Regions from separate parts of the Micromonospora sp. WMMD714 genome, predicted to be linked through region 1. Evidence: predicted binding sites of a transcription regulator. Region 1 holds the regulator's gene; the other holds the start of a gene.
The links. Region 1 encodes HrcA, which represses chaperone genes, less so after heat shock. Its sites were predicted from a motif close to GGTTNGCACNCTCNNNNNGAGNGTGCNAACC; they were not measured.

Region 1 (15,288 bases):
CGGCGAGCCAGCCGAGCGCCTGCTCCCCGCTGAACCGCCGGTGCGCCCACAGCAGCGGGGACGCCCCTGCCGGATCCGGGGCGGCGGCCTGCCCGCCCGGTGACGTGCCGGCGGCCGGGAGCGGGCCGGCGGCCGGGAGCGGGCCGGCGGCCGGTGACGTGCCAGCCAACGGGGGCGGGCCGGCGGCGGTGAGGTAGTAGCCGGCGAGCGCGGCCAGCGTCACGTCCAGGGCGTCGGGCGGGGCGCCGGCCGCTGCCGGGTGGGTGGCGAAGACCGCGTCCAGGTCCACCCCGGCGGCGTACCCGGTGATCAGGAGGCCGGCCAGGTCGAACCAGGCCGGGCCGTGGCAGAGCCAGTTCCAGTCGCAGAACCAGGCCCGCCCGGCCGGGTCCAGCAGCACGTTGTCCACCCGCAGGTCGCCGTGGACCAGGCCGGACGCGGCCGCCGCGTACCGGGGGAGCCGGGATTCCAGCGCGACGAGTTCGGGCAGCCGGTGGCGGGCCGGCGGGGGGAGCGGGGGCACCGGCTCGCGCCCGGCGGCCACCTCGCCCCACCAGAGGATGTCGGTGCGGGCCAGGTCGGCCAGCCGGGGCAGGCCGAGCCCGGTCAGCGCGGGCGGCGGGGCGGCCAGCGCGGCGGCGACCTCGGCGTACCCGTCGAGCACGGCGGTCAGCTCGGCCGGTTCCCAGGGCAGTCGGGGCGTCCGCCCGTCCAGGGCGTCCAGGCCGACCGCGTACCAGCCGGCCGCGGCGAGCGCCCAGTGCGGCCGGGGGACCGGCAACCCGGCCGGCAACCGGTCCAGGACGGCCAGCTCCCGGGCGTACCAGTCGGCCAGGTGGCGCTGCCGGGCCAGATCGGCGGCCTTGACGAAGATCCGCTCACCGGTGGCCGTCTCCAGCACGGCGGCGAAGCCGCCGGTGAAGCCCGCGGTGGCGGTCCGCGCGGTGACCACCGTCGCGCCGAGTCGGGCGGTAACCGCCTCCCGGAGGTCGTCGGGCAGGTCACGCCAGTCGGGTCGCACGGCGGTCCGGTGGTACGGCGGCAGGGTGGCGGACACCCCACCATCGTGCCCGCTGCGACCCGGCGCGGGCAGGGCCGGCGCGACCCGGCACGGGCAGGGCCGGCGCGACCCGGATGGGGTGGGTACGGCCCGGGGTGGGACGGGACCGGTCGGGGCGGGGTTCTGGGAGACTGCGGGGCCATGAGGACCGAAGACTTCTGGCAGTTGATCGACCAGGCCCGCAGCGGGGCCGGGGGAGAGGCGGACGCGGTCGCCGCCCGTGCGGTCGCCCTGCTCGCCGAGCGCGCCCCGGAGGACATCGTCGGATACGCGCACCACCAGCAGCGGGTGCTGGCGGCGTCGTACCGCGTCGACCTGTGGGGAGCGGCCTACCTGATCAACGGGGGTGCCTCCGACGACGGGTTCGAGTATTTCCGGGGCTGGTTGATGACCCAGGGGCGGGCGGTCTTCGCCGCCGCGGTGGCGGCCCCGGACTCGTTGGCGGAGCTGCCCCGGATCCGGTCGGCCGCGCTCAGCGGCGAGGAGTTCGAGTGTGAGGACATGCTGGCGGCGCCGTGGGACGCGTACCGGAAGGCCACCGCGACCGACCTGCCGGCGGAACGGGACCGGGTGCCGGTGCCCGACCTGAACGACTTCTGGGACTTCGACGACGAGGAGGAGGCCCGCCGCCGGTTGCCGAAGCTCGCCGCCCTCTTCGTCGAGCCACCCGAGGAGTGAGCCACCCGAGGAGTGAGCCACCCGAGGGGTGAGCCACCCGGCACGTCGAGCCACCCGAGGAGTGACCGGACCGGTTCCGGAGCGACGTGGGAGCATAGAGGGGGCCGGCGGTGTGCCGGCCCGTCCACGTCAGCCGACCAGAACGGACCGCTGTGCCACCGACGCTCGATCCCGGCGCGAACGCTCCTGGTGCCACCGACCCGGCGCGCATCCGGAACTTCTGCATCATCGCTCACATCGACCACGGCAAGTCGACCCTGGCTGACCGGATGTTGCAGCTCACCGGTGTGGTCGACCCGCGACAGATGCGTGCGCAGTACCTCGACCGGATGGACATCGAGCGCGAGCGCGGCATCACCATCAAGAGTCAGGCCGTCCGGATGCCGTGGACGATCCGGGAGGGCGAGCGGGCCGGTGAGCAGGCCGTCCTCAACATGATCGACACCCCCGGCCACGTCGACTTCACCTACGAGGTCTCCCGGTCGCTGGCCGCCTGCGAGGGGGCGTTGCTGCTGGTCGACGCCGCCCAGGGCATCGAGGCGCAGACGCTGGCCAACCTCTACCTCGCGCTGGAGAACGACCTCCGGATCATCCCGGTGCTCAACAAGATCGACCTGCCGGCGGCCCAGCCGGAGAAGTACGCCGAGGAGCTGGCCCACCTGATCGGCGGCGATCCGGCCGACTGCATCAGGGTCTCCGGCAAGACCGGTGACGGGGTGCCGTACCTGCTCGACGAGATCGTCCGGCAGTTCGTCCCGCCGGTCGGTGACGCCGACGCCCCGGCCCGCGCGATGATCTTCGACTCGGTGTACGACGTCTACCGGGGCGTGGTCACCTACGTCCGGGTCATCGACGGCCGGATCGGCGCCCGGGACCGGATCAAGATGATGTCCACCGCCGCCGTGCACGAGCTGCTGGAGATCGGGGTCATCTCCCCCGAGATGGTCAAGGCCGACGCGCTCGGTGTCGGCGAGGTGGGCTACCTGATCACCGGCGTGAAGGACGTCCGCCAGTCCCGGGTCGGTGACACCGTCACCATCAACGCCCGGCCGGCGACCGAGGCGCTCGGCGGTTACAAGGATCCGAGGCCGATGGTCTACTCCGGCCTCTACCCGATCGACGGTTCGGACTACCCCAACCTGCGCGAGGCGCTGGACAAGCTCAAGCTCAACGACGCCGCGCTCGACTACGAGCCGGAGACCTCCGGGGCGCTCGGCTTCGGCTTCCGCTGCGGCTTCCTCGGCCTGCTGCACCTGGAGATCATCCGGGAGCGGCTGGAGCGGGAGTACAACCTCGACCTGATCTCCACCGCGCCGAACGTGGTCTACCGGGCCATCACCGACGACGGCCAGGAGATCGTGGTGACCAACCCGAGCGAGTACCCCACCGGCAAGATCGCCGAGGTGTACGAACCGATCGTGCGGGCCACCGTGCTCACCCCGAACGACTACGTCGGCGCGGTGATGGAGCTGTGCCAGGGCCGGCGGGGCAGCCTGCTCGGGATGGACTACCTCTCGGCCGACCGGGTGGAGCTGCGCTACACCCTCCCGCTCGCCGAGATCATCTACGACTTCTTCGACCAGCTCAAGAGCCGTACCAAGGGCTACGCCTCGCTGGACTACGAGCCCTCCGGCGAGCAGGCGTCCGACCTGGTCAAGGTGGACATCCTGCTGCACGGCGAGCCGGTGGACGCGTTCAGCGCGATCGTGCACAAGGACAAGGCGTACACCTACGGCACGTCGATCGCGGCGAAGCTGCGCAACCTGATCCCGCGCCAGCAGTTCGAGGTGCCGATCCAGGCGGCGATCGGCAGCCGGGTGATCGCCCGGGAGACCATCCGCGCCATCCGCAAGGACGTGCTCGCCAAGTGCTACGGCGGTGACATCAGCCGTAAGCGCAAGCTGCTGGAGAAGCAGAAGGAGGGCAAGAAGCGGATGAAGATGGTGGGCCGGGTGGAGGTGCCCCAGGAGGCCTTCATCGCCGCGCTCTCCTCGGACTCCGGCGACGCCAAGCCGGCCGGCAAGAAGTAGCAGCCGGCCGTCGGCACACACGTGCCCGGCGTCGTACGGATGAATTTCGCTGCCCGCCGTGGCGCTGCGCGCGGGCCGGTGTGCGCCTTCTGAGCTGCGCGGACATCAACGTGCGGCGAACCGACGCAGCGGTGTCGGATCGATGTGCGGCGACATGGGTGGTGCTGAGTCGGTTTGGTTTTCCGGCGGGTCGGGAACCTAGCTGTCACGACAGGAACCACACATACCGTGTGACTCAATCTTCAGGAGGAGGGCGACCGTGGAGTTCACCGTCTGGGGCATCATCACCGCGCTCGTTGTTGGTCTCATCGTCGGCGCTCTGGGCCGTCTGGTCGTGCCGGGCCGCCAGAACATGCCGATCTGGCTGCACATGCTGATCGGCGTGGGCGCCGCCCTGCTGGGCACCGTGCTGGCCCGGGCGATGGGCATCGCCACGGAGACCGCCGGCATCGACTGGACCGAGCTGCTGGTGCAGGTCGTCCTCGCCGCCATCGCCGTGGCCCTGGTGGCCGGCGTGGGTCGCCGCCGCGGCGTCAGCCACCGCTGACCAGTCGTACCGCATCCGCTCAGCGGGCGCCCGCACCCCTCGGGGTCGGGCGCCCGCTCGCGTCCGTGCCCGGTGCCGGCGGCGGTCGAGGATCTCGACCGGATCGTTATCCGAGCCGGTTTGGAAATTCTCCGCTTCGGGAACCTAACGATCACCACAGCACCAACAACTCACCGAATGACATATCGAGAGAAGGAGGACGGTCGTGGAGTTCACCGTCTGGGGCATCATCACCGCGCTCGTCGTCGGCCTCATCGTCGGCGCGCTGGGCCGCCTGGTCGTGCCGGGTCGGCAGAACATGCCGATCTGGATGCACCTGCTGATCGGCGTGGGCGCCGCGCTGCTGGGCACCGTGCTGGCGCGGGCGATGGGCATCGCGACCGTCACCGCCGGGATCGACTGGGCCGAGCTGCTGGTGCAGGTCGTCCTCGCCGCCATCGCGGTGGCCCTGGTGGCCGGCGTGGGCCGGCGTCGGGGTGTCAGCCACCGCTGACCCGCCCGCCGGTCGCTGACCGGCCGCCACGTACCACCCAGCGGATGCCCGCCCCCGGTTCGGGGGCGGGCATCCGCTCGTCCGCGTCCGGTCCTGTTCGGACCCGACCGGCTCTGGCAGGGCTGCCTGAGCGACCCCCGGCTGCGATACCGTCGCCTCGCCGGACGCTCCCGGCGGGCGTCAGCGGCGGCCGGCAACGGTCCGTAGCCGGACGGGCACCACCCCCTGTCGTAAAGGAAATTTTCCTACTAGGGTGCGGCTGAGAAGGTTAGTGCCGGACGGTGCGAGGGAGAAGTGGCGTGAACAGGTGGAAACGGCTGGCTCCGGTCACCGCCGTCGTGGCCTCGGCCGCGATGGTGCTCGCCGGTTGCGGTGGTTCCGGCGACGACGAGGCCGCCGACGACAGCAAGCTGACGGTCTGGATGATGGGCGAGGGCAGCGCCGCCCAGACGTCGTTCCTCGACGGCGTGGAGACCGAGTTCCGGCAGCGGCACCCCGACACCGACGTGGTGGTCCAGTACGTCCCCTGGTTGGAAGCGCCGAAGAAGTTCCAGGCGGCGCTCGCCGGCGGCGACGGCCCGGACGTCACCGAGCTGGGCAACACCGAGACCCAGGGCTGGGCGGCCCAGGAGGCGCTCGCCGACGTCTCCGGCCGCTTCGGCAGCTGGGCCGAGGGCAAGGACGTCCTGCCGGACCTGGTACGCAACGCCCAGCTCGACGGCAAGCAGTACGGCGTCCCCTGGTACGCCGGGGTGCGCGCCGTCTACTACCGCACCGACTGGTTCGCCGAGGCCGGCGTGCAGCCGCCGAAGACCTGGGACGAGCTGGTCTCGGTCGCCAAGGCGGTGCAGGCCAAGAAGCCCGGCACCTACGGCATCGCCCTGCCCGGCAACTCCGAGCTGCCGTTCTACTCCTTCCTCTGGGGTGCCGGCGGCGAGATCGCCACCGACCAGGGCGGCACCTGGAAGTCCGGTTACACCAGCCCGCAGGCGCAGCGGGCGGTGAAGTTCTGGACCGACCTGGTGACCGTGCACAAGGTCGCCCCGCCCGCCGCCGCCGGCTGGAACGAGATCGACGCGCGGACCCAGTTCGCCACCGGCAAGGCGGCGATGGCCTTCGCCGGTAGCTGGCAGGCCGGTGCGATCAAGAAGGACAACCCCGAGATCGAGAAGGTCTGGGGCACGTTCCCGATCCCCGGCCCGGACGGCGAGCCGGCCCCGGCCTTCGCCGGTGGCTCCGACCTCGCCCTCTGGCGGGACAGCAAGCGGCAGGATCTGGCCTGGGACTACCTGACCGTGCTGCTGAACAAGAAGAACGCCCAGACCTTCGCCAGCAGCCTGGGATTCTTCCCGGTCTATGCCGACCTGGTACGGGGCGGGGGCTACGCCGACGACAAGCTGATGGCGGCGTTCGCCAGCACGATGCAGCGCACCCGGGTGACCCCGCTGACCCCGAAGTGGGTGGAGGTCAGTCGGACGAAGACGGTCACCCAGGCGATGAACAGCTCGGTGATCAAGGGGCAGAAGTCGGTCGAGCGGGCCACCGCCGACGCCGCCGCCGAGATGGAAAGCATCCTCAACGCCAAGTGAGCACCCTGACCGAGCGCAGCCGGACGGACGCCGCGCGGGAGACCCCCGCGCGGCGGCGGCCCCGGGTGGACCGCCTGCCGTACCTGCTCCTGCTGCCCTGCCTGGTGGTGGTCGGGGTGCTGCTGCTGTGGCCGCTCGGCCAGGTGGTGGCGATGTCGTTCTTCAAGCTGGACAACGTCCGGCAGTTGCGCGGCGACCGGGAGTGGCCGTTCGTGGGGTGGGCCAACTACGCCCAGATCCTCGGTGACCCGTTCTTCCGTACGGTGCTGCGCAACACGGTGCTCTTCGCGGCGGCGAACGTGCTGCTGACGATGGTGCTGGGCACCCTGGTCGGGTTGCTGCTGCACCGGCTCGGCCGCCGGATGGCCACCTTCGTGGCCAGTTGCGTGATGCTGGCCTGGGCCACCCCGGCGCTGACCGGCACGATCGTCTGGAAGTGGATCTTCGATGACACCTCCGGCCTGGTCACCTGGGCGTTCAACGCCCTGCCCGACGGGCTGTCGCAGGCGATCTTCGGGCGCACCGACTGGTCCGGCTACGGCTGGTTCAACGCGCCGCTGCTGTTCTTCGCGATCCTCACCCTGGTGGTGGTCTGGCACTCCTTCCCGTTCATCGCGGTGAGCGTGCTCGCCGGGCTCAAGAGCGTGCCGGACGAGCTGCACGAGGCGGCCCGGGTCGACGGGGCCGGGCCGTGGACGGTGTTCTGGAAGATCACCTTCCCGTTGCTGCGGCCGGTCTTCGGCATCCTCGTGGTGCTCTCCACGATCTGGGACTTCAAGGTCTTCACCCAGCAGTTCGTGCTGGCCGGCGGCACCCAGGACCGGCCGACGTTCATGCTCTCCCTCTACTCGTACGCCGAGGCGTTCTCGCCGCCGCCCAGGTACGGCGTGGGTTCGGCCATTGCGGTCGTCCTCACGCTGATCCTGCTGCTGGTGACCGGCCTGTACGTCCGGATGGTGCTCAGGCAGGAGGACGGGTCGTGAAGAAGGAGGACGGGTCGTGAAGAAGGTCGCCCTCAACGGCGCCGGCCTGCTGGTGGCGCTGTTCGCCGCGTTCCCGGTCTACTGGATGGTCGCCACCTCGCTGAAGCCGAACCGGGAGATCTTCTCGGCCACCCCCCGGCCGGTGCCGGCGCACCCCACCCTGGAGCACTACCGGGAGATCCTCACCGGCAACCTGATCCCCGGCGTGACCTTCGCCGACTTCTTCGGCAACAGCGTGCTGGTGGCGGTGAGCACCGTCCTGCTCAGCGGCCTGGTCGCGCTGCTGGCCGCGACGGCGGTGGCCCGGTTCCGGTTCCGGCTGCGGACCAGCTTCCTGATCATGCTGCTGGTGGTCCAGATGATCCCGCTGGAGGCGCTGGTCATCCCGCTGTTCCTGATGATCCAGCGGCTCGGCCTCTACAACACCCTGCCCAGCCTGGTCCTGACCTACCTGGGCTTCTCGCTGCCGTTCGCGGTGTGGATGCTGCGCGGTTTCGTCGCGGCGGTGCCGAAGGAGCTGGAGGAGGCCGCCGCGATCGACGGGGCGAGCCGGTCACAGATCTTCCGGAAGGTCCTCTTCCCGCTGGTCGCGCCCGGGCTGGTGGCGACCAGCATCTTTTCCTTCATCACCGCCTGGAACGAGCTGATCTTCGCGCTGACCTTCGTCAACGACCAGAGCCGGTACACCCTCCCGGTGGCGATGACGTTCTTCTTCGGCCGGGACGACACCGCCTGGGGTTCGGTGATGGCGGCCTCCACCCTGTTCACCCTGCCGGTGATCGTCTTCTTCCTGCTGGTCCAGCGGCGGATGGTCACCGGCCTGGTGGCCGGCGCCGTCAAGGGCTGATGGCGACCGGCCTGGTGGCCGGCGCCGTCAAGGGCTGAGGTGGCCACCGGCCTGGTGGCTGGCGCCGTCGAGGGCTGAGGCGCACGGCGGCGGACCGCCGGGGGTCGTAGGCTGAGATCATGACGGGCAGGGTGGCGGCGGTGAATATCGGCGTGGTGACCGAGGCGCGGTGGGCGGGCGCCGCGAGCGGGCGCAGCGGCATCGACAAGCGGCCGGTCGACGGCCCGGTGTCGGTGCGCGCCGACGGCGTGGCCGGTGACTTCATCGGCGAGCGTGCCCACCACGGCGGCCCCGACCAGGCGGTCTACGCCTACGCGCAGGAGGACGCGCGGTGGTGGGCGGCCGAGCTGGGCCGCGACGTCCGCCCCGGCGGGTTCGGGGAGAACCTGACCACCTGGGCGGTGGACGTGACCGACGCGGTGATCGGTGAACGCTGGGCGGTCGGGTCGACGCTGCTCCAGGTGACCAAGCCGCGTACCCCGTGCACCACCTTCGCCGGCTTCTGGGGGGTGCCCGACCTGATCAGGCGGTTCACCGTCGGGGCCAGACCGGGGGCGTACCTGCGGGTGCTGCGGGCGGGCGTGGTCACCGCCGGGGATCCGGTCGAGGTGGTGGACCGCCCGGCGCACGGGGTGACCGTCGGCGAGGTGTTCCGGGCGATGAGCCTGGAGCCGGAGCTGCTGCCCCGGCTGCTCACCGCCGACGAGCTGCCCGGGCCGACGATGGACAAGGTCCGCCGCCGGTTGACGGCCCCCGGCTGACCCCACCGCACCGGCCCGCCACCGGGCTCAGGCCCGCCACCGGGTTCAGGCCCGCCGCTGGGTTCAGGAAAACCGCCGGCTTCAGGAACGCCGCCGGTTTCAGGCCGGGTCGGCGAAGACCTCGGCCAGCACCCGGGCGCCGGTGGGCCGGTCGTCGGACACCTTCGCCCACCGGCCGTTGTCGGCGCTCCACTCCAGGCCGTCGAAGCGGACCCGCTTCACCCCGTGGTCGGGGGCGTGCGAGACCAGCCAGTGCGCGTACCGCCAGCCGTCGCGGGCGTCCGTCGCGGGCACCGTCACGTCGGTCAGCTCGGCCACCACACCGGCGTCGGGCAACCCCCAGTCCAGGGTGAGGCCGCGGGTCAGCTCGGCCGCCGCCTCCTGCCCGCGCATCACCGGGGTACGCCCGACCGTGCAGGCCACCGCGCCGGTCGCCTCGCCGAGCAGGGCCCGGGCCAGCACCTGGGACTCGTCCGCCCACTTCTGGTACGCCTTCGGGTACGCCGACCGCTGCACCGCCTGGGCGGCGTCGGTGACCTCCATCCGCTCCCAGCCACGGACCTTCTTCAACGCCTGGTAGAACCGCTTCGCCGCGTACCGTTCGTCGCGGATCTGGTCCGGGGTGCCCCAGCCCTGGCTGGGGCGCTGCTGGAACAGGCCGAGCGAGTCCCGGTCACCGTGGGCGAGGTTACGCAGCCCCGACTCCTGGTACGCGGTGGCCAGGGCGACCACCACGGCCTGCTCGGGCATCTGCCGCTGCATGCCGATCGCGGCGATGGTGGCCGCGTTGGCCATCTGCTCGGCGTCCAACCGGACGGTGCCGTCGGCCTGGACGGTGCAGCTACGGCCCGCGAGAGGAAGCCGCAGCTCCCCGTCGAGCTGTCGGACTCCCCAGCCTCCGACGATGGCGAACAACGCCACCACGACACCGGCTGCCACGAATGTCCGCGTCCGCACCCGCACCTCCTGTTTCGGCGTTCGCCTAGCGTACGTCGCCGAGTCGCGCTCCCGGGTCGGTCGACCGGTTCACGTTCCCGCGCGGAATCGGAAGAAACCAGGTCAATCCCGGGGCACCCAGGCCGCGTCCCGCTTCTCCCGGAACGCCGCCACCCCCTCCCGGCCCTCGTCCGACAGGAAGTAACCGGTGGAGCGGGCGGACAGCTCGGCGACCTCCGCGCGCAGGTCGGTGGCGGCCGGCCGGCGCAGCAGCTCCTTCGTCCCCGCCAGCGCCCCCGGCGCTCCCCGCACCAGCGAGGCGCAGTACCGGGCCACCGCCGCGTCCAGCTCGTCGGCCGGCACGGCGGCGGTCACCAGGCCCACCTCGGCGGCCCGTCGGCCGTCGAAGGTGTCGCCGGTCAGGTACAGCTCGGCGGCGGCCCGGGGGTGCAGCCGGGGCAGCACGGTCGCCGAGATCACCGCCGGGATCACCCCGATCCGCACCTCGGTGAAGGCGAACGTCGCCTCCCGCGCGCAGACCGCCAGGTCGGCCGCCGCGATCAGGCCCAGCCCGCCGGCCCGTGCCGGCCCGGCCACCCGCGCCAGCACCGGCTTCGGGCACTCCCGGAGGGCCACCAGCACGTCACCGAGCATCCCGGCCGGCACCGACCCGCTGGCGTACGCGGCCGCCGTCTCCTTCAGGTCGGCCCCGGAGCAGAAGACCGGGCCGGTGTGGTCCAGCACGACCATCCGGACCGCGTCGTCGGCGACCGCCGTGGCGATCCCGGCCAGCAGCTCGGTCATCAGCGCGGTGGACAGCGCGTTGCGGTTGTGCGGGCTGTCCAGGGTGAGCGTGGTCACCCCACGGGCCGTGGCGACCCGCACGAGTCGGTCGGGAGAGGTCATGCCGGGCACACTAGTGGCCATGCCCGGCGTCCTTCCAGATGGTGAGACCGTTCCCGTCGACGGCGCGCTGCCCGGCACCGCGCTGCGGGCCGTCGGTGAGCGCGGTTTCGGCGTCTACCTGCACGTGCCGTTCTGCGCCAGCCGCTGCGGCTACTGCGACTTCAACACCTACACCGCCGCCGAGCTGGGCGGGGGCGTCAGCCGGGAGTCGTACGCCGACACGGTGCTGGCCGAGCTGGCGCTCGCCGCCCGGGTGCTCGGCGACACCCCACCGCCCCGGGTCGACACGGTCTTCGTCGGCGGTGGCACCCCGACCCTGCTGCCCGCCGACGACCTGGCCCGGCTGCTCGACGGCATCGACCGCACCTGGGGGCTGGCCGCCGACGCCGAGGTGACCACCGAGGCCAACCCCGAGTCGGTCACCCCCGGGTCGCTGAAGACCCTGCGGGCCGCCGGCTACACCCGGATCTCGCTGGGCATGCAGTCCGCCGCCGCCGGAGTGCTGGCGGTCCTCGACCGCACCCACCGCCCGGGCCGGGCCGTCGAGGCCGCCCGGGAGGCCCGCGACGCCGGGTTCGACCACGTCAACCTGGATCTGATCTACGGTACGCCGGGGGAGTGCGCCGAGGACTTCGCCGCCTCGCTCGACCAGGTGGTCGCCGCCGGGGCCGACCACGTCAGCGCGTACGCCCTGATCGTGGAGGACGGCACCCGGCTGGCCGCCCGGATGCGGCGCGGTGAGCTGCCGTACCCCTCCGACGACGTGGCGGCGGACCGCTACCTGGCCGCGGAGGCCGCCCTCGACGCCGCCGGTTTCTCCTGGTACGAGGTGTCCAACTGGGCGCGCACCGAGGCGGCCCGGTGCCGGCACAACCTGCTCTACTGGACCGGCGCCGACTGGTGGGGCCTCGGCCCCGGGGCGCACAGCCACGTCGGCGGGGTGCGCTGGTGGAACGTCAAGCACCCCACGACGTACGCGCAGCGGCTCGCCGCCGGCCACTCACCCGGCCTGGCCCGCGAGGTGCTCACCCCGGACGAGATGCACACGGAGGACGTGATGCTGCGGCTGCGGCTCGCGTCCGGGCTGCCGTTGGCCGCGCTGGACGACGCGGGCCGGGCCGGTGCCGACCGGGCGCTCGCCGCCGGGCTGCTGGACCCGGTGGCCTACCCGCGGGGGCGGGCGGTGCTCACCCTGCGTGGCCGGCTGCTGGCCGACGCGGTGGTCCGTGACCTGCTGCCCTGAGCGCGCCACCGGACCGGCCGGCGGCGACACCGGGCCGACCCGTCGAGACGACCACCCGTCGACCCGCACCACCGGCCTGCGGCAGGGGCCGGCGCGCAGGCGGTACCCGGCCGGCCGGGGGAGCGGCCGGCCGGGGCTCACTTGATGAAGTTGGCGGACATCGGGTAGCGGTAGGCCTGACCCTCGTTCGCCTTCATGCCGGCGATGATCCCGAACAGGATCTGGATCACCACGACCGCGATGCTGGGCAGGAAGAGCAGGCACCAGCTCACGAAGAGCAGCACGAACGCGATGATCGACCAGAGGATCTGGAAGTTCAGCGCGGCCAGCGCCTGCGCCCGGACGGCGGGCGACTGCTGCCCGCGTACCAGGTAGGCGATCAGCGGGGCGACGAAGCCGAGCGGGCCGAAGCTGATCAGCGCACCGGCGGCCCCGCCGAAGTGCGCGACCAGCGCCCAGGTCTTGTCCTCGCTGTTGGCGTACCCGCCGGTCGGTGCGCCGTACGTGCCGGCGGTCGGATATCCGCCACCCGCCGGCGGGTAGCCACCCGGCGGGCCGTAGCCGCCCGACGGCGGCTGGTCACCGGGGGGTGGGGGATACCCCCCGGGTGGGGGATAGCCGCCCGACCCCGGGGCACCGGACAGTGGTGCGGTGGGCGGCTCGTATGGCGAGCCCTGGCCAGCGGTCGGGTCCGGCGGGAAGCCGTCCCCCGCGCCGGGCGGGCGAGGTGGTTCAGTCATGCCGTCACGGTAGGGGCTGCCGGCAAGGGCGCACCAGAGCGACACTGGTGACGTTGGCCTCGACGTTCGGTCAGCGACCGGTCCGGCCGCCCGCCGGAGCCGGCCGGACCGACGGTCCGTCGTTGATCATCGCGGCGGCGGTACTGCCGACGTAGACTGGCACTCGCTACAGTCGAGTGCCAGAGCGGTTGCCGGGGCAGCGGCTGCCCCGGTCGACGTGCACCAGGAGGTGGGAGATGGGTCTCGACGACCGCAAGCTGGCCGTGTTGCGGGCGATCGTCGAGGACTACGTCGCCACGCAGGAGCCTGTCGGCAGCAAGACGCTGGTCGAGCGGCACCAGCTCGGGGTCTCCCCGGCGACCGTCCGCAACGACATGGCGGTGCTGGAGGAGGAGGGCTACATCCGGCAGCCGCACACCAGCGCGGGCCGGGTGCCCACCGACCGCGGCTACCGCCTCTTCGTCGACCGGCTCTCCCGGGTCAAGCCGCTCAGCCCGGCCGAGCGCCGGGCCATCGAGCGCTTCCTGGTCGGCGCGGTCGACCTGGACGACGTGGTGCACCGCACCGTACGCCTGCTGGCGCAGCTCACCCGGCAGGTCGCCGTGGTGCAGTACCCGTCGCTGGCCCGGTCGTCGGTGCGCCACCTGGAACTGGTGCCGATCTCCACCACCCGGCTGATGCTGGTCATGATCGCCGACACCGGGCGGGTCGAGCAGCGGCTGGTCGAGCTGCCCGCACCGGTTCCCGCCGACGACGTCACCGACCTGCGCCGGCTGGTCAACGAAAAACTGGTCGGGAGTCGGTTGTCCGACACTCCGCCGCTGGTGCAGGCACTGGTCGACGAGAGCGCGCCGCACCTGCGCGGCGCGATGACCACCCTCTCCACCGTGCTGCTGGAAACCCTGGTGGAGCGCACCGAGGAGCGGCTCGCGCTGGCCGGCACCGCCAACCTCACCCGGGGTGGCCTGCTCGACTTCCAGGGCTCGCTGCGACCCATCCTGGAGGCGCTCGAAGAGGAGGTCGTGCTGCTCAAGCTGATCGGCGAGGCGGAACCGAGCACCACCCGGGTACTGATCGGCGACGAGAACGAGGTGGACAACCTCCGCGCCGCCTCGGTGGTCAGCACCGGGTACGGCCCGGGCAGCACCATCGTCGGCGGGCTGGGCGTGCTCGGCCCGACCCGGATGGACTACCCCGGCACCATCGCCACGGTGCGTGCCGTGGCACGCTACGTGGGCGAGCTGCTGGCCCAGAACTGACCAGTCAGGGCCGACGGCCGGCTCCGGCCGCCGACCGGCGCAACGCGAGACGAACATGAGGACACGGAACGCAGTGGCCAGGGACTACTACGGCATTCTCGGGGTGAGCCGGGAAGCCTCCGACGACGAGATCAAGCGCGCCTACCGCAAGCTGGCGCGGCAGTTCCACCCGGACGTCAATCCGGACCCGGAGGCACAGGAGAAGTTCAAGGACATCAACGCCGCGTACGAGGTCCTCTCGGACGACCGGAAGCGGCAGATCGTCGACCTGGGCGGCGACCCGCTCGCCCCGGGCGGCGGGGGCGCGGGCGGCCCCGGTGGCCCCGGCGGGGCGGGACCGTTCGTCGGCTTCCAGGACATCATGGACGCCTTCTTCGGCGGCGCGGCGGGTGGCGCGCGGGGTCCGCGCCCGCGTACCCGGCCGGGTGCCGACGCGATCCTGCGGCTGGAACTGGACCTGCACGAGACCGCCTTCGGTGTCGAGGCCCCGATCACCGTCGACACCGCCGTGCTCTGCACCACCTGCTCCGGGGCGGGCACCGCGGCCGGCACCCACCTGGCGACCTGCGAGGCGTGCGGTGGCCGGGGCGAGGTGCAGTCGGTGCAGCGCACCTTCCTCGGCCAGGTCGTCTCGGCCCGGCCGTGCACCGTCTGCCAGGGCTACGGCACCACCATCCCGCACCCCTGCCCCACCTGCGCCGGCGACGGCCGGGTGCGGACCCGCCGCTCGCTGACCGTCAAGATCCCGGCCGGGGTCGAGGACGGCATGCGGATCCGGCTGGCCCAGCAGGGCGAGGTCGGCCCGGGCGGCGGCACCGCCGGTGACCTCTACGTCGAGATCCACGAGCGCCCGCACGACGTCTACTCCCGCAAGGGCGACGACCTGCACTGCCGGGTCACCGTCCCGATGACCGCCGCCGCGCTGGGCACCCGGCTCACCATCAAGACGCTGGACAGCGAGGAGACCGTCGACGTCAAGGCCGGCACCCAGCCCGGCAGCACGCTGCGGCTGCGCGCCCGGGGCGTACCGCACCTGCGCGGCACCGGCCGGGGTGACCTCTACGTCCACCTCGACGTGCGGACCCCCACCAAGCTCGACGCCGACCAGGAGAAGATGCTGCGGGACTTCGCCAAGACCCGGGGCGAGGAGGTCGCCGAGCTGAGCAAGCAGGGCGGCTTCTTCTCCCGGATGCGCGACGCCTTCAACGGCCACGCC
Region 2 (15,288 bases), 2.4 Mb from region 1:
CGGTTGGCCCGCTCCACCTCCCGGCGCAACGACTCCCGCAGGTAGCGGTAGTTCCACAGCCCGGTCAGCGGGTCGGTCAGCGACAGCCGCTGCGCCTCCTCGTGCACCCGGACGTTCTCCACCGCCACCGCCGCGTGCCCGGCGAAGGTCCGCAGGGTGGCCAGGTCGTCGTCGTCGAACTCGTCACCCCCGAGCCGGTCGTAGAGGACCAGCACGCCGACCGCCGGATCCCGGCCGGCGGCCTCCCCGGCGGGCGCGGTGAACGGCACCGCCACGTACGTCTCGCACCACGGCTCGCCGGACGGCGTCGGGCCGGGTCGGACCCGCCCGCGTTGCGGCTCGCCGGTGGCGGCGACCGCACCGACCACCCCCGCGCCGACCGGCATCCGCAGCTCCTCCGGATCGGTGCCCGCCGGGCAGCGCCCGGCCAGCCCCTCGACGCACTGCCCGACGAGCATCCCGGCGTCGTCGCGCAGCAGCACCGCCCCGGCCCGCGCCCCGGTCGCCGCGATGGCGCTGTGCAGGATCACCCGCAGGATGCGTTGCAGATCGTGGGTGCTGGCCAGGGTGTCCCCGAGCACCCCGAGATGGCCGCGCAGCTGGTCCCGGCTGCTGGTCAACGCCGCGACGTAGCCGGCGGTCTCCCGGATCATCCGGTTGAACGCGGCGGCGAGCCGGCCGATCTCGTCCCGGCTGCGCACCGGCACCCGGGCGGTCAGGTCGCCCCCGGCCACCCGGTCCACCGCGCCGGCCAGCTCCACCAGCGGCCGGGTGGTCACCCGGGCCAGCCGCCACGCGGTCAGCACGGCCAGCGCGGCGGCCAGCAGCACCGCCCCGAGCAGCACGACCGGCAGGCCCGACGACTGCCCACCGGGCACCGAGAGGACCAGCGGCAGCGGCTGCCCCGGGGCCGGTCCGAGCCGCCGGACGTACCGGCCGTCGGGGGTGGCGGTGACCCGCTCGCCGTCGGCCGTGCCGGCGGCGGCCAGCACCGCCGCGCGTACCCCGTCGGTTTCGGTGGTGTGGGCGATCCGGCCGGGACCGGCGGTGTCGTCGAGGAGGGTGACCGCGACGCCGGTCACGGCGGCCAACCGGGCCACGAACGCCGAGTCGACCAGCTCGGCGGCGGCCACCGCGCCGAGCGGCGTGCCGGCCGGGTCGCGCAGGTCCACCCGGGCGCTGATGGCCCGCACCGGCCCGCCGGTCCGGACGCCCGCGCAGTCCTGCCAGCCGGTGGCGGGTCCACCCGGGGTGGCGTACGTGACGCCACCGGCCCGGTCGGTGACCAGCACCGCGGCGGCCAGCCCCCGGCTGACCACCTGGCCGGCCGCGCCCGCCCGGCCGGCCGGGTCGGGGCGCAGGGCCACCGCGTCGGCGGCGGCCCGCAACTGCTGGCAGAGCGCGTCGATCGAGGTACGTACGGCGGTCGCGGCCAGGCTGAGCCGTTCGGTGGACCGGCTCCGGTCCACCGTCGACAGCGTGGTTCCGACGAAGACCGCACCGAGCACCACCGGGCCGAGCACCACCGTGAGAAAGGCCGCCGTCAACCGCCCGCGTAGCGTCAACGTTCTTCCCCCCGGAAGTTCCAGGCCCGTTCCTGCGATGCTGACACAGAGCGACCGGCCGCACGGCGTTGCGTCAGGAGTGTTGCGTGCCCAATTTCTCCGATCACGCGGATGCCGTCCCGGCGGCCAAACGCGAGACACGCGTCGCGCTGCTCGCCCGCCGCCGGGCGCTCACCGCACCGCAGCGGGTCGCCGCCGCGCGGCACGTCCAGGCCGAGCTGACCGATCTGGTACGCCGTCTGCGGCCGACCACGATGACCGCCTACGTGCCGGTCGGCTCCGAACCGGGCGGCCCCGACCTGCCCGACGTGCTCCGGGCCGCGCTGCCGGCCGGGGCGGACCTGCTGCTGCCGGTGCTCCGCACCGACCTCGACCTGGACTGGGCCCCGTACGCCGGGCCGGGCACCCTGGTCGCCGCCGGCCGGGGCATGCGCGAGCCGGACGGCCCGCGCCGGGGCCGGGCCGCGGTCACCGGGGCCACCCTGGTCGTGGTGCCCGCGCTGGCGGTCGACCGGCGCGGGCTGCGGCTGGGCCGGGGTGGCGGTTCCTACGACCGGGCGCTGGCCCGGGTGCCGGCGGCCGTCCTGACCGTGGCGCTGCTGCACGACGGCGAACTCCTCGCGGCGCTGCCCGCCCAGCCCCACGACCGCCCGGTGGGCGCGGCGCTCACCCCGTCGGACGGCCTGCGCCGGCTGCCCACGGCCGCGCTCTGAAGGCCGGCCGTACCGCCGCTCCGGACGACCACCTCCGCTCCCCCGGACGGCTCAGCCCGGCCGCGTCCCGCCGCACCCGCTCCCCGACGCGTCGGCGTGCCGACGCCTGCCCGGCTCCGCGATGTGCCGGATCACGATCCGGCCCCGTCCGCTGGACGAACCCGGGTCCGATGACGCACCATTGGCACTCGAATACGCCGAGTGCCAACCGGCCGTCCCAGATCCGGAGGAGAACGTGCCCACGTACCAGTACGCCTGCACCGCGTGCGGCCACCAACTCGAGGCGGTGCAGTCGTTCTCGGACGAGCCGCTGACCGAGTGCCCCGCCTGCGAGGGGCGGCTGCGCAAGGTCTTCAACTCGGTCGGTGTCGTGTTCAAGGGCTCCGGCTTCTACCGCACCGACTCCCGGGCCTCGGGCACCGAGGGCAAGAGCAGCGCGGTGAAGTCCGACAGCACCTCCTCCGGTTCCGGCAAGGACTCGTCTGGTTCGTCCCCCGCGACCGGTTCGGGCTCCGGGTCCGGCTCGGGGTCGGGGTCGGGGTCGTCGACCGGCTCCGGATCCGGCTCGGCGGGCTCGACCGGCGGTGGTTCCTCCGGGTCGACCAAGTCGCCGGCGGCCAGCACCTCCTCCTGACCCGGTAGCCACCGAAGACCCCTGCCGCCCCGGGCCGCAGGGGTCTTCGTCGTCTCGGCCGGCCTTAGCAGATCCGGCGGGAGGACGGTGGCCGTCCACAGGTCCGCCCGTCGTCCACCGGCTGTGGACGACGGCTCGTGCCTCGCCCGACGCCCGCCTAGCCTGCTGAGCCGGGGATGCCGGCGGGGCATCCGATGAGCGGCGGAGGTGTGGTCATGGCGGGCGGTGGCACGGATGACGAAGGCTCACTGCGGCCGTTCCGATGGCCGCATCGCCCCGGCGGGGCGACCCTGCTCCGGGCGGTGCTGGTGGCCGCCCTGCTCGGGTCGGCGGTGCTCGTCCTGGACGCCCCGGCCCGCTGCCCCGCCGGCCCGCCACCGCCCACCGTCGGGCTGGCGCTGGCGGCAGGCCCCGCCACCGTCACCGCCCCGGGCGGATGCGTCCCGCCCGGGGCGGACGACGCCACCCGGGCGGGCCGTTCCGACCACCCCCGGACCCCGACAGGTCGGGCCGGGGCCGGCGACGCCGCCGTCCCCGGCGGGGAGGAGGGCGGCCCACCCGACGGCCGGGACACCCAGGTCGCGTTGCCGCTGCCGAGTGGCTTCGTCGGGGTGCCGGTACGGCTGGCCGAACCGGCCGCCCTGGCGGTCCTCCGCCCCGGCGCGCGGGTCGACCTGCTCGTGGTGCCGGCCGGGCGGGCGGCCGGTGAGACCATCCTGCTGGCGGCCGACGCGCTGGTGCTCGACGTGGTGGGCGACGGTGCCGCCGACGGCTCCTCCGCGCTCTATCTGGCGGTCCGGCCCGACCAGGCGCAACGCTCCGTCGGGCAGCCGGAGGGCAGCCGCTTCGGTGTCGTGGTCCGGCAGTGAGCCACCGCCGTGTCCTGGAGCACCGGCAGCACACCGGTGCCCGGGTGCCCACCGCGCCAGCCGGGAGGGGGCGGGTCCTGCCGCTCGTCCCGCCGGTGGCCACCGGCGGCGGTCAGCCCCAGTGCGGAGGACGCTCGGCGAGCAGCCAGTCGTCGTTGCCGCCACGGCGCTCACCCCAGCCGGAGTCGGTGTCGTCGGCGGTCTGTTCGGGCAACACCACGAAATCCTCGCTGAGGTCGACCGTGCGGTCGTCGTCGCCGGGTACGCCCTGCCCGGCCGGGTCCTCGATGATCACAGCCGGTAAGAATACCCGGGCCACCGGACCGGCCGCCCCTACGGTGACCTGACGTGTCGACCCAGCAACGGCCGGCCCCGGCGTCAGGAGACCACGATCCGTAGCCGCGCTCGGCCGGTCCCCGGGGTGGGCCGCCCTGGACCCGGCGGCCCGCACCGCCCCGAAGATCGCCCTGTGACCGGCTGACGGCCCGCCACGTTGGTAGCGTCGGACGGCGTGACGACGCCCAGCGGTGCCAGCCCCGAGGACGAGTACTGGCGACGCCCGCCCGCGCGGCAACCCGCCGAGACCGAGCCGACGATCCCGGCCGGTCGCACGAACGCCGCCGGCCCACCGGTCCCGACCACCGCCGTCGGCAGTTCGCGGAGCACTGACGATCCGCCTGGAGCGCCGGTGGACTCCCCGACCGGAGCCGGGGCCGGCAGCCGAACCGATGCCGGGACCGACACGCCGGCCGGTGTCCAGCCCGGCACCGGCACCGGAGCCGAGACCGAGGCCTGGACCGTCACCGGGGCCGGCAGCGCGACCGCGACCGGAGCCGGAGCCGACGGTGGGGCCGGGACCGGGGCCGGAGCCGACGGTAGGGCTGGCACCTGGGCCGGGACCGACGGTGGGGCCGGGGCGGCGAGCGGTGCCGGGGACGCCGCCGGCCCGGCGGGTGGAGCCGGCCCGGGGTGGCCGACGGCGGGGGTCTACACCGGACCACCGCCGACCACGCCACCGCCACCGGGCTGGCGTCCCCCGGTGCACCTGGAGGCGACCCCCGCACGCAGCCTGGCCTGGCAGGACATGGAGGCGATGGATGTCGCGGAGCAGCAGGCGCAGCGGGTCACCTGGAGCGTCGGCGCGGTGGTCGGCGTCGTGCTGCTGGTACTGCTCTGCCTGCTCTGTTCCCGGGCGTTGTTCTGACCACGGCCGGCCGGGCACCCCCGCCCGTCAGGCGGGGGTGCCCGGCCGGCCGTGGTGACTCCGCCAGTCGCGGTGACCGGTCAGAACGTGTTGGTCCACACCGAGGCGGCGCCGCTGTCCCCGGTGAGGTAGACGGAGATGCAGGAGAGCACCGACAGCACCACGACGACCCCGGTCAGCACCCAGGTCGCCCAGGCGGGCAGCTTCGGGGTACGCACCCGGTCGCTGGTCACCGCCAGCAGCAGCAACGCCGCCACGGCCAGGGCGAGGGTCCACCAGAGCAGGATGTCACCGAGTTCGGAATGCTCCTGGATCTTGGCAAGCAGCTCCGGCGAGTAGCCCTTCGCCTTCAGCGCCGCCTGGAACTCCTCGCCCGTCTCGGTCGCCACCCAGGCCAGGACCGGGGTGACGACGGCCAGGATGGCCACCGCCCAGTCGAGGCGGGGACGCCAGCGTGGCACCAGCCCGTAGGCACTGGCCAGCAGGGCGAGCAACGGCACGAAGACCACCACGGCATGGACCACCAGAACGTGGGATGGCAGACCATTGAACTCTTTGAACACCGACACCTCCGGCAGTGGACGCGGTTGCGGCAGACAGCGTACGACGAGTGCATGGTCGTCGCGTCCCCCATCCGCGTACACGCTGTGGCGGACGGTCCGGTTCACCGGTCGCCGACCGCGGTCGGGTGCGGCGACCGGTCACGCGACCACCCGACGCCGGGCGGCACGACGCCGGGCGTGGCACTGTTGACGGGTGGACAACGACGATCTCGGTCTCTTCGGTCCCGGTTCGATCACCTGGAAGGTGCACGACGAACCGGTCCTGATCGTCGCCGGCCTGCGCTCCCTCTACCTCCAGGCGCTGCACCCCCGGGCGATGGCCGGGGTGGCCCAGAACAGCAACTACCGGTCGGACGCCTGGGGGCGGTTGGTCCGCACCGGCACGTACATCGACACGGTGAACTACGGCACCACCGCCGAGGCCGAGACGGCCGGTCGGCGGTTGCGTGCCCTGCACGCCCGGCTGCGCGCCACCGACCCGTTCACCGGGGAGCCGTTCCGGATCGACGATCCGGACCTGCTGCGCTGGGTGCACGTCACCGAGGTCGAGTCGTTCGTCGGCACCGCACGTCGGGCCGGCCTGTCGCTGACCGACGCCGAGGTGGACGGCTACTACGCCGAGCAGCGGCGGGCCGCCGCGCTGGTGGGTCTGGATCCGGCCGACGTGCCGGGCAGCGCCGCCGAGGTGGCCGACTACTACCGGACGGTCCGGCCCGAGCTGCGCATGACGAAGGCGGCGGCGGAGACCGCGCTGTTCCTGACCGCCCCGCCGATCCCGTGGAAGCTCAGCCGGCCCGCCCGGCTGGGGCTGAGCCTGGGGCCACCGCGCTGGGCGTACTTCGGGGTGGCCGGGACGGCGCTCGGGCTGCTGCCGCCGTGGGCGCTGCGGTTGTACGGCGGGCTGGGACTGCCCACCACCGCGCTCACCGCCGACCTGAGCGTCCGGACGCTGCGGCTGGCCCTGGCGGCGCTGCCCCGCACCTGGCGGGAGAGCCCGATCCGGCAGGCGGCGAAGGACCGCGTCGTCCGCAGTGTTGCCGCCTGACAGCCACGCCGAGGCGGTCGACACCGGACCACGCGACGACCCCCGACCGGGGCGGCCGGCCGGCGGCTCAGTCGGCCGGGCGGGCGGCGGGGCGGTCAGCCGACGGGGCGACGGGACGGTCGATCGCCGACCACGGCTCCCGGCCCGGCATCTGCGCGCCGACCGGGCAGGTACGCCGGTAGTCGCACCAGCCACAGCGGGGACCGGCCACGGCGGGGAACGCCTCGTCCGGGTCGGACCCGTCGGTCACCGCCCGCTCGGCGGCCATGATGTCCCGGGCGGTGTCCTCGGCCCGGGTGAGTTGGCGGGCCAGCGACTCGGCGGTGTGGTCGTGCCCCGCGACGGTGCCGGTCGGCAGGTGGTGCAGCTCCACCCGGCGGCACGGCCGACGGAAGGTCCGTTCGGCGGCGTACGCGTAGAGGGCGAGCGCCTGCGACCCGCGCGCGTCGTCGGCGTCGGACCCGCTGCGGCCGGTCTTGTAGTCGACGATGACCAGTTCGGGGCCGTCCGGACCGGGGCGGGAGTCGATCCGGTCGGCCCGCCCGTTGAAGGCCAGCACAGCGGTCTTGACGGCGACCACCCGCTCCACGCCCAGCGGGTCGTCGCCGGGGTCGAGGGTGGCGACGTACCCCTCCAGCCAGCCCAACGCCCGCTGGTACGCCGCACGCTCCTGCTCGTCGTCGCGGTAGCCGTCGCGGACCCAGGTGCCCTTGAGCAGCGCGGGCAGCGCCTCGGGACGACGACGTTCGACGGGCAGCGCATACCAGTTCTTCAGGGCGGTGTGCACGCTGGAGCCGAGGGAGTTGTGTGCCCACGGCGGCCCCTTCGGCGGGGCGGGCCGGTCGAGGTAGGCGTACCGGTAGCGGCGGGGGCAGTCGGTGTACGCGCCGAGTTTGCTGGGTGTGCAGGTGAAGAGCCGTTCGGGCATGCCGGCGAAGCCGAGCTGTTCGGGTTGGCCGGAGCGGGGCCGGGGCGTACCGGCGGAGGAGGCTCGTCGCACCCTGCGATCCTGCCAGCCCGGTACGACAGCCCCGCAGCGGCCCGACGGCAGCCCCACCGGCACCGGCATGACGGCAGCGACGGCAGCCCCGCACCGGCCCGACGGCGGGTCAGGCCGTGTTCACGTACTGGGTGACGAAGGCGGCCACCGCGTCGGCGATGAGCTGCACCGCGATGGCGGCCAGGAGCAGGCCGGCGATCCGGGTCAACACCTCGATGCCACCCGGCCGGAGGATCTTCACGATCCCGCCGGAGAACCGCAGCACGACCCAGACCGCCAGCATCACCGCGATGATCGCGGCGGCGATCGCCGAGATCTGCCCCACCCCGTCGGCCTGCTGCACGAACAGCATGGTCGCCACGATCGCGCCGGGGCCGGCGAGCAGCGGGGTGCCCAGCGGCACCAGGGCGATGTTGGAGGTGACCTGCTGGCTGGGGTCGTCGGCCTTGCCGGTGAGCAGTTCCAGCGCGACCAGGATCAGCAGCAGACCCCCGGCGGCCTGCAACGCCGGCAGGTCGACGTGCAGGTAGGCGAGGAGGGTCTGGCCGGCGACGGCGAAGACCACGATGACGCCGAGCGCCAACGCGACCGCCTGCCAGGCGGCCCGGTTGCGGTCACGGGCGGCCAGCGGGCCGGTCAGGGCGAGGAAGATCGGCATCATGCCCGGCGGGTCGACGATGACCAGCAGGGTCACGAAGACCTCACCGAAGAGCTTGAGATCCACCGGACGAGGGTAGCGGTGCCACCGGCAGGCGGAACGCGGATCACCCGGAAGCGACGCCGGTCACCCCGGAGGCCGCCGCGACGATCCGCTCGTACGCCTCCGGCGCGGTGGTGTGCGCGCCCAACCGGACGGTCTTGTGGCTGCCGTGGAAGTCCGACGAGCCGGTGACCAGCAGGCCCAGGTCGGTGGCGAGGCGCCGGACGTGCGCCGCCTCGGCGGGGGTGTGGTCCTCGTGGTCGGCCTCCAGGCCGGCGAGCCCCGCCCCGGCCAGGTCGGCGATCAACGCATCGGGGACGATCCGGCCCCGTCGGCTGGCCCGGGGGTGGGCGAACACCGGCACGCCGCCGGCCGCCCGCACCAGGGCGACAGCCCGGAACACGTCGATGTCCTCCTTGGGCAGCCGGTACCGCTCGCCCAGCCAGTCCCGGCCGAACGCCTCGGTGGTGGTGGCGACCAGGCCGGCCCGGATCAGCGCGGCGGCGATGTGCGGGCGGCCGACCGTGCCCCCGTCGGCGGCGGCCAGGATCTCCGGCCAGCTCACGTCGATCCCGTCGGCCCGCAACAGCGCCACGATCCGTTCGCCGCGCTCCTCCCGGGCCTGGCGTACCCGGGCCAGCTCGGCGACCAGCTCGGGGTGCTCCGGGTCGAACAGGTACGCCAGCAGGTGCAGCGGCAGCGCCGGTTCGGCACCGTGCCAGCGGCAGGACAGCTCCGCGCCCCGCACGAGGCTGAGCCCGGCCGGCAGCGCGTCGACCGCCGCCGCCCACCCGGCGGTGGTGTCGTGGTCGGTGATCGCCACGACGGTCAACCCGGCGTCGGCGGCAGCCCTGACCAGCTCGGCCGGGCCGAGCGTGCCGTCACTGGCGGTGGAGTGGGCGTGCAGGTCGATCAACGGGCGCGCGGGCATGATCCCGACGCTACCCGGCAGGGCCGCCACCGCCGTGCCCAGTCGATCCGCCCCGGCCACCGCCGTCCCGGGGCGATCCGGCCCGGCCACCGCCGTCCTGGGGCGATCCGGCCCGGCCACCGCCGTCCCGTCCCGGCCGCGGCCCCGGGGTCAGTCCGTCCCGTCCTGGCCGCGGCCCCGGGGTCAGTCCGACCCGGCCACCACGACGGGTCGGACGTCGGCGTTGGCCCCGGCCACCGGGGTCGAGGTGGCCCGCGCCCCGGACAGGACCTCGTCGGGACGCATCCGCGCCAGGGCGCCGCCCCGGTCGACGTAGGTCGCGTTCCGGGTGTCCGTCCAGGCCACCACGTCGCCGATCACCGGTCCGGCGGTCCGTTGGGGCGCGGCACCGCCGGCCAGGTCGACCAGGATCGCGCCGTCCGCACCGGCGAGTCGACCGTTGACCAGCAGCCAGCGCCCGTCGGGGGAGACCGCGCCCCGGCCGTCGGCGGCAGGCGTCGACTCGCACCGGGTGGTGTCCTGGCTCAGGTCGGGGCCGAGCAGGGCCAGACAGCTCCGGGCTCCGGCGCGCACCCGGGCGACCAGCCGGCCGTCGGACCTGGCCCCGTAGACGTCGAGGACGTGCGGCGCGACGGCGCCGGGCGGCGTGCCGGGGGACGGACGCCACAGCAGGTGACCACCCTGGGGGCCGGCCCGGAGCAGCACCTGGTTGCCGATGAACCGGACCGGGACCATCCCGGCGGGGGCCGGCTCGTCGACCACCGCGAGGAGCTGGCCGGCGACGATCCCGGCCGAGAAGATCCGTCCGTCGTCGCGCCAGGCCACCTGCCGGCCGTCCGGCGACACGACGATCTCCTCCGCCCCGGCGAGCAGCGCCTGCGGTTCACCGCCCGCGGGCACCATCCAGAGGGTACGGCCGGCGACGGTGGTCGGCCCGGTCAGCAGCCAGCCACCGCGGTCGGGCAGCCGCTGCGCCCGTTCGACCGGCCCGATGCCGAGGTCGTACCGCTGGCCGGTGGCGGTGACCAGGACACCGGCCACGATCAGGTCGACCTCGCCGTCGGCCGGTCGTTCCGCCGGGACGGGCGCGACCGGTGCGGCGGAACGGGTGGCCACCCCGCGCGGGTCGCCGAGCACCACGGTCGGGGTGGTGGTGCGGTCCGCCTGCCCGCCGAGCTGGGTCATCCCGCCGGTGGCCAGGGCGGTGGCGATCCCGGCGAGCGCGAGCCCGGCGACCGTGCGCCGGCGACGGGTCCGCCCGGCCCGGCGGAGCGCCAGCCCGGCCGGGTCGAACGGCAGCTGGTGCGGTACGGCGACCCGCTGGGCGAGGGTCTCCCGCAGCGCCCGCTCCAGCTGCTCGTCGTCGGTCACGGCGAATGGACGCTCGGGGCGGCCGGTCTGGTTGCCCGGTCGGGGTGACGAGGGGTTCATCGGGTCTCCGCGGTGACCGGGGTGGCCCGGGTGGGTGTCCGGGAGCGGTCGGCGGCCCGGCCGGGCGGGGTCGGGCGGGGAATCCGGGCCGGCTGGACGGCCGGCGCGGTACCGCCGGCCGGCGCGGCACGGGCAGTCTGTGCGGCACCGGCGGCCGGCGCGGCACGGGCAGTCTGTGCGGAACGGGAGGCCGGGGCCGGGCGGGCGGCGGGATCGGCCGGGAGGTCGAGCTGCGCCTCCGCCCCGAGCCGGCGGCGCAGGGTGGCCAGCGCCCGGGACGTCTGACTCTTCACCGTGCCCGGGGAGATCTCCAGCAGGGCCGCTGTCTGTGCCTCCGACAGGTCCTCGTAGTACCGCAGCACCAGCACCGCGCGCTGCCGGGCGGGCAGCGCCCGCAGGTGCCCCCAGAGGAGGTCCCGGTCGAGGTGCTGGGCGATCTCGTCCACGCCGGCCCGTTCGGGCAGTATCTCGGTGGGCCGCTCACCGTGCCACCGTCGTCGCCACCAACTGGTGGACGTGTTGACCAGCACCCGTCGGGCGTACGGCTCGACCGCCTCGATCCCGCCCAGCCGCCGCCAGGCCAGGTACGTCTTGGTCAGCGCGGTCTGGAGGAGGTCCTCGGCGGTGGCCCAGTCCCCGGTGAGCAGGTAGGCGGTACGCAGCAGGGCGCCGGAGCGCGCCGCCACGAAGTCGCGGAACTCGTCCTCCAGCGGATCCCGGTCGGCCACCGCTCACCTCCGCGCCCCGTCCTGCCTGGCAGGTTGTCATGCCGGGCGACACCCGGTCGACGGCGGAAGGGGTGCAGTTCGCCCGCCGGACGGACGAGAGCCTTCAGGCGCCGTCGTCGGCCTTGGCCTCGTCGGCCTCCTTGCCCAACCGCGCCTCGACCGCCTGCGGCTCGTACATCTCCTCGACCACCCGCAGGTAGAGCTCGTTCGGGTTGGGCAGGTTCTTGATCTCGCGTAGCGCCTGTTCCTGGCCGGCGGATTCCAGCACGAAGGTGCCGTAGTTGAGTGCCCGGCCGGTCGGGGTCTGCTCGTACTTCATGTCGGTGACCCGGGCCAGTGGCATCATGGCGACCTTGCGCGTGACGATGCCGTTGACCACCATGACCCGCTTGTTGGTCAGGATGAACCGGTCGTACCACCAGTCGGCGACCTTCCAGGCCACCCAGCCCATCGCCGCGAACCAGAGCAGCACCGCGATGGTGGTCAGCGCGCCGACGTCCTGGCCGGCGAGGAAGCCGGAGAGGTAGCCGAGCACGAAGGTGGCCGCCACGCCGACGATGATCGGGGTGGTGAGGTGGATCCAGTGCCGCTTCCACTCGCCGCGGTACCGCTCGGTGGGGAAGAGGTAGCGGGCGACCAGCGAACTGGGCTCGTCCTCCAGCGGAAGGACCCGGCGGGGGGCCATCCCCTGGGAGTCGGACCGCAGCCCGGCCAGCTCCTCTTCGGAGATGACCGGCTGCTGGTAGCCCGCCTCCGGATCACGGACCCAGGCACGTCCCTCACCGGCGTACGCCGGGCCGTCGCCGTAACCGGCGTCGTCCGAGAAGGACGGTCCGTTGGAGAGTCCCGCACCGGACCCGTAGCCCGGCCCCTCGTCGGGCCGGTATCTCGGGATCGGTTCGGTGTCCCGCTCCCGGCGGTCCCGGCCGGGATCGTCCGGGTCGAACGGGGGTCCGGAGGGGCTGCCCATCGCTGGCTAGGCGACGAGGCTCGTGAAGAAGTCACCAAAGCCCTGGGCGATGTCCACGATGCCACCGCCGAGCGACTTGAAGACGTCCGCTGCCGAATTTGGCCGGTAGGCAACGAAGAAGATCAAGAATGCGATACCGGCCCAGGTGAGGACCTTCTTGACCATAGCGGGCCATCCTCTCGCGCGGCGCCGGGTCCATTTACCGCAGCGGCACCCACAGTATCAGCATGGTGCCGCAGCGTGAATATCTGCGTCCCATCTCCGACTCGCCGACAGGGCCGTCAGGCCCCGCCGTGCAGGTACGGAGACGGTGCGCCGTACACGAGCTCGGGCGGAGTCCACTCGGTGAGGTCGTGCAGGACGACATCTTCCGCGAGGAGGTAACCCGCGCTCGCCGGCCAGGCTATCGCATGGAGCCACATTCCCCGAGCCTCACCGGCGTACGCGCTTCGATCCGTTGCCGAATTGATCAGCCACAGTGGAGTCGGGTGGCCGCCGGCCCGGATCCGCGCCGGCTCGACATGCTCGGGATGACCAGGGCCGGGGCCCGGTCCGGCCAGCACCTCCGTCAACTCTGGACCGGGATCCGGGCCGGCCACTCCGGCGAACCGGGTACCCAGTCCGACCCCGGGCTCCTCGGCCACCAGCACCAGCTCGGCCGGTCCGCCGCCGAGCGGCGCCGGACCGGCGCAGGCGACGGCCGTGGCCCGGACGCCATCGGCCTCGTCGCCGGCCCAGGCCACCCCGGTCACGGTCCAGCCGGACGGCAGCGGCCACGGGCACCACAGCGGCATCGCGGGCCGCTCCGGGCCGCTCTCCGCAGCCACCCGGTCGACCACGCTCGCCACGATCTCGGCGTCGATCCGCTCGGGCACGTGCAGCGGGGCGACCGGCCCGCACCGGACGCAACGCGAGGAACCGTTCATCAGGTCCGGCGGGCGCACCTGACCCGCACACCTCGGACAACTCACCACGACACTCACATCCCCACCGTGGCCCCACGATCCGGGTCCGTCAAGCCGACCCCGCCGACACGCCGTCTCCCGATCCACCCGCCTCCCCGCCGTCCACCTGGGGTTCCGGGGCGGATCCGCCCCACCGGGAGGGCCGCGATCTCCGGTGCCGCCGAGCCCGCGGGGCGGGTCGGAGACGGCGGTGACGCGGGCGACGCACGCGCCGGGCGGGTCAGGGCGGCGGGGCGGCGGCGTACGCGCGGATCCAGGCGTGCATGGCAATGCCGCTGGCCACCCCGGCGTTGATCGACCGGGTCGAACCGTACTGGGCGATCGAGAAGAGCTGGTCGCAGGCGGCCCGGGCGGCGTCGGAGAGGCCGGGGCCCTCCTGGCCGAAGAGGAGCACGCAGCGCCGGGGCAGGGTGGTGGTCTCCAGCGGCCGGGAACCGGGCAGGTTGTCGATACCGACCACCGGCAGGTCGTGGTCGGCGGCCCAGCCGACGAACCCGTCGATCGTCGGATGGTGCCGGACGTGCTGGTACCGGTCGGTGACCATCGCACCCCGACGGTTCCACCGACGCAACCCGACGATGTGCACCTCGGCGGCGAGGAAGGCGTTGGCGTTGCGGACCACCGTGCCGATGTTGAAGTCGTGCTGCCAGTTCTCGATGGCCACGTGGAAGTCGTGCCGCCGGGCGTCCAGGTCGGCCACGACGGCCTCCCGCCGCCAGTAGCGGTACCGGTCCACCACGTTGCGCCGGTCGCCCGCGGCGAGCAGCTCCGGGTCGTAGCGGGGGTCGTCCGGCGGGTCGCCGGGCCACGGTCCGACACCCACGTCGAGTTGGTCCTCGGTCACGATCCCGAGAGGGTACGGACCCGGGCCGCGACCGTCGCACCCCACCCCGCGTCCGACCCGGGCCGGCGCGGGCACCCGCGGGTCGCCGCGTCCACCGGGTCGGCTCCGGTCACCGCAGGCCCAGCGCGTCGCCGAGGCGGTCCAGGAACCGCTGGTCGGTCGGATCCGGGTCGCCGGCCCGGCACACCCGGACCGCCACCGACTCGACCCACTGCCGGTACGCGGCCGAGTCGGCCGGGTCCGCCCGTCGGCGCAGCACCCGCACCACGGCCCGGCAGACCGGCGGCAGGTCCGCCGCCCCGGCCAGCCCACCGGTCGGGGTGCTCGAGCTGTCGTCCCGGGCGTAGATCGTCGCCACCACGGCGCGGACCAGGTCGCTGTCGGAGGCCCGGCCGGCGGCGAGCGCGTCCAACCCGACGAGGCCGGCGGCGACGGTACGCGCCGGGCGTCCGGGACCGGGCGAGGCGGCGGCGACCAGCACCCGGCCGGGCAGGGTGGTGAGCAGGCCCCACTCGCGGGTGGAGTAGCCGGCGGTGGTCAGTGGTGCGGCACGCCGTCCGGCAGAGGGCGGCTCTCCGGCGAGGGAGTGGCTCATCAGGACCTCCGCCGCCAGCATATGCCCGCCGGGCGCAGGGCCGGGCCGGTCCATCCCGATCCGCGTGGCCGTGTGGCGGCGGGCCGGACTCCAGCTCGACGTCCGTCACCAGCATCCTGTCCCGCGTGGCGGCGGGCCGGACGGTGTCCGTCCGCCTCCGCCGGGTGACGACGGGGCGCACCGGGCGCGCCGTACCGGCGGTTTGCGCCTTAGCGCTGGTTGAGGAGATACCGGGGGCGGGGGTGACGGGTAAATGTCACACCGGTGTTCACCCGGGGGGAGACGCAATGAGCGGCGGGGCCCTCCCCGGCACCCGCCGCCCACGCTCTGATGTCCAAGAGTCTGCCCCACGGAAGCGACGGACGGACAGAGACGGAGGTCACATTTATCTTTTCGTAACAATACGGAGAGTCATTAACGATCAACGAGAGAGCGATCTCCGCAGCCTAGATAGCACCTCGTCAGGACGTCGATGGAGGCATGCCCGCTGCTCCGGGGGGCGATCTCCCTGGAAACGCTCCCATCACGGGC

Region 2: the regulator HrcA is predicted to act here: its motif matches at 2,458-2,488, upstream of O7625_RS11330 (FmdB family zinc ribbon protein).

What each region holds. Positions count from the first base shown of each region.
Region 1 is NZ_CP120744.1:83,391-98,678, reverse strand. Features, by position in the region: gene O7625_RS00445 (phosphotransferase) at 1-1,057, opposite strand, end outside; gene O7625_RS00440 (DUF4240 domain-containing protein) at 1,202-1,738, shown strand; gene lepA (translation elongation factor 4) at 1,891-3,768, shown strand; gene O7625_RS00430 (GlsB/YeaQ/YmgE family stress response membrane protein) at 4,028-4,315, shown strand; gene O7625_RS00425 (transglycosylase) at 4,521-4,808, shown strand; gene O7625_RS00420 (sugar ABC transporter substrate-binding protein) at 5,108-6,397, shown strand; gene O7625_RS00415 (sugar ABC transporter permease) at 6,394-7,380, shown strand; gene O7625_RS00410 (carbohydrate ABC transporter permease) at 7,397-8,227, shown strand; gene O7625_RS00405 (MOSC domain-containing protein) at 8,347-8,988, shown strand; gene O7625_RS00400 (hypothetical protein) at 9,088-9,951, opposite strand; gene O7625_RS00395 (enoyl-CoA hydratase-related protein) at 10,048-10,830, opposite strand; gene hemW (radical SAM family heme chaperone HemW) at 10,850-12,073, shown strand; gene O7625_RS00385 (DUF4870 domain-containing protein) at 12,211-12,813, opposite strand; gene hrcA (heat-inducible transcriptional repressor HrcA) at 13,050-14,072, shown strand; gene dnaJ (molecular chaperone DnaJ) at 14,146-15,288, shown strand, end outside.
Region 2 is NZ_CP120744.1:2,511,826-2,527,113, reverse strand. Features, by position in the region: gene O7625_RS11340 (diguanylate cyclase) at 1-1,565, opposite strand, end outside; gene O7625_RS11335 (5-formyltetrahydrofolate cyclo-ligase) at 1,652-2,278, shown strand; gene O7625_RS11330 (FmdB family zinc ribbon protein) at 2,514-2,912, shown strand; gene O7625_RS11325 (flagellar biosynthesis protein FlgA) at 3,128-3,781, shown strand; gene O7625_RS11320 (hypothetical protein) at 3,894-4,073, opposite strand; gene O7625_RS30260 (hypothetical protein) at 4,293-4,985, shown strand; gene O7625_RS11310 (DUF2231 domain-containing protein) at 5,066-5,548, opposite strand; gene O7625_RS11305 (oxygenase MpaB family protein) at 5,742-6,593, shown strand; gene O7625_RS11300 (PD-(D/E)XK nuclease family protein) at 6,661-7,521, opposite strand; gene O7625_RS11295 (MarC family protein) at 7,703-8,317, opposite strand; gene O7625_RS11290 (PHP domain-containing protein) at 8,358-9,224, opposite strand; gene O7625_RS11285 (hypothetical protein) at 9,408-10,655, opposite strand; gene O7625_RS11280 (SigE family RNA polymerase sigma factor) at 10,652-11,383, opposite strand; gene O7625_RS11275 (PH domain-containing protein) at 11,487-12,353, opposite strand; gene O7625_RS11270 (hypothetical protein) at 12,360-12,518, opposite strand; gene O7625_RS11265 (DUF6758 family protein) at 12,635-13,324, opposite strand; gene O7625_RS11260 (RNA methyltransferase) at 13,539-14,162, opposite strand; gene O7625_RS11255 (hypothetical protein) at 14,272-14,778, opposite strand.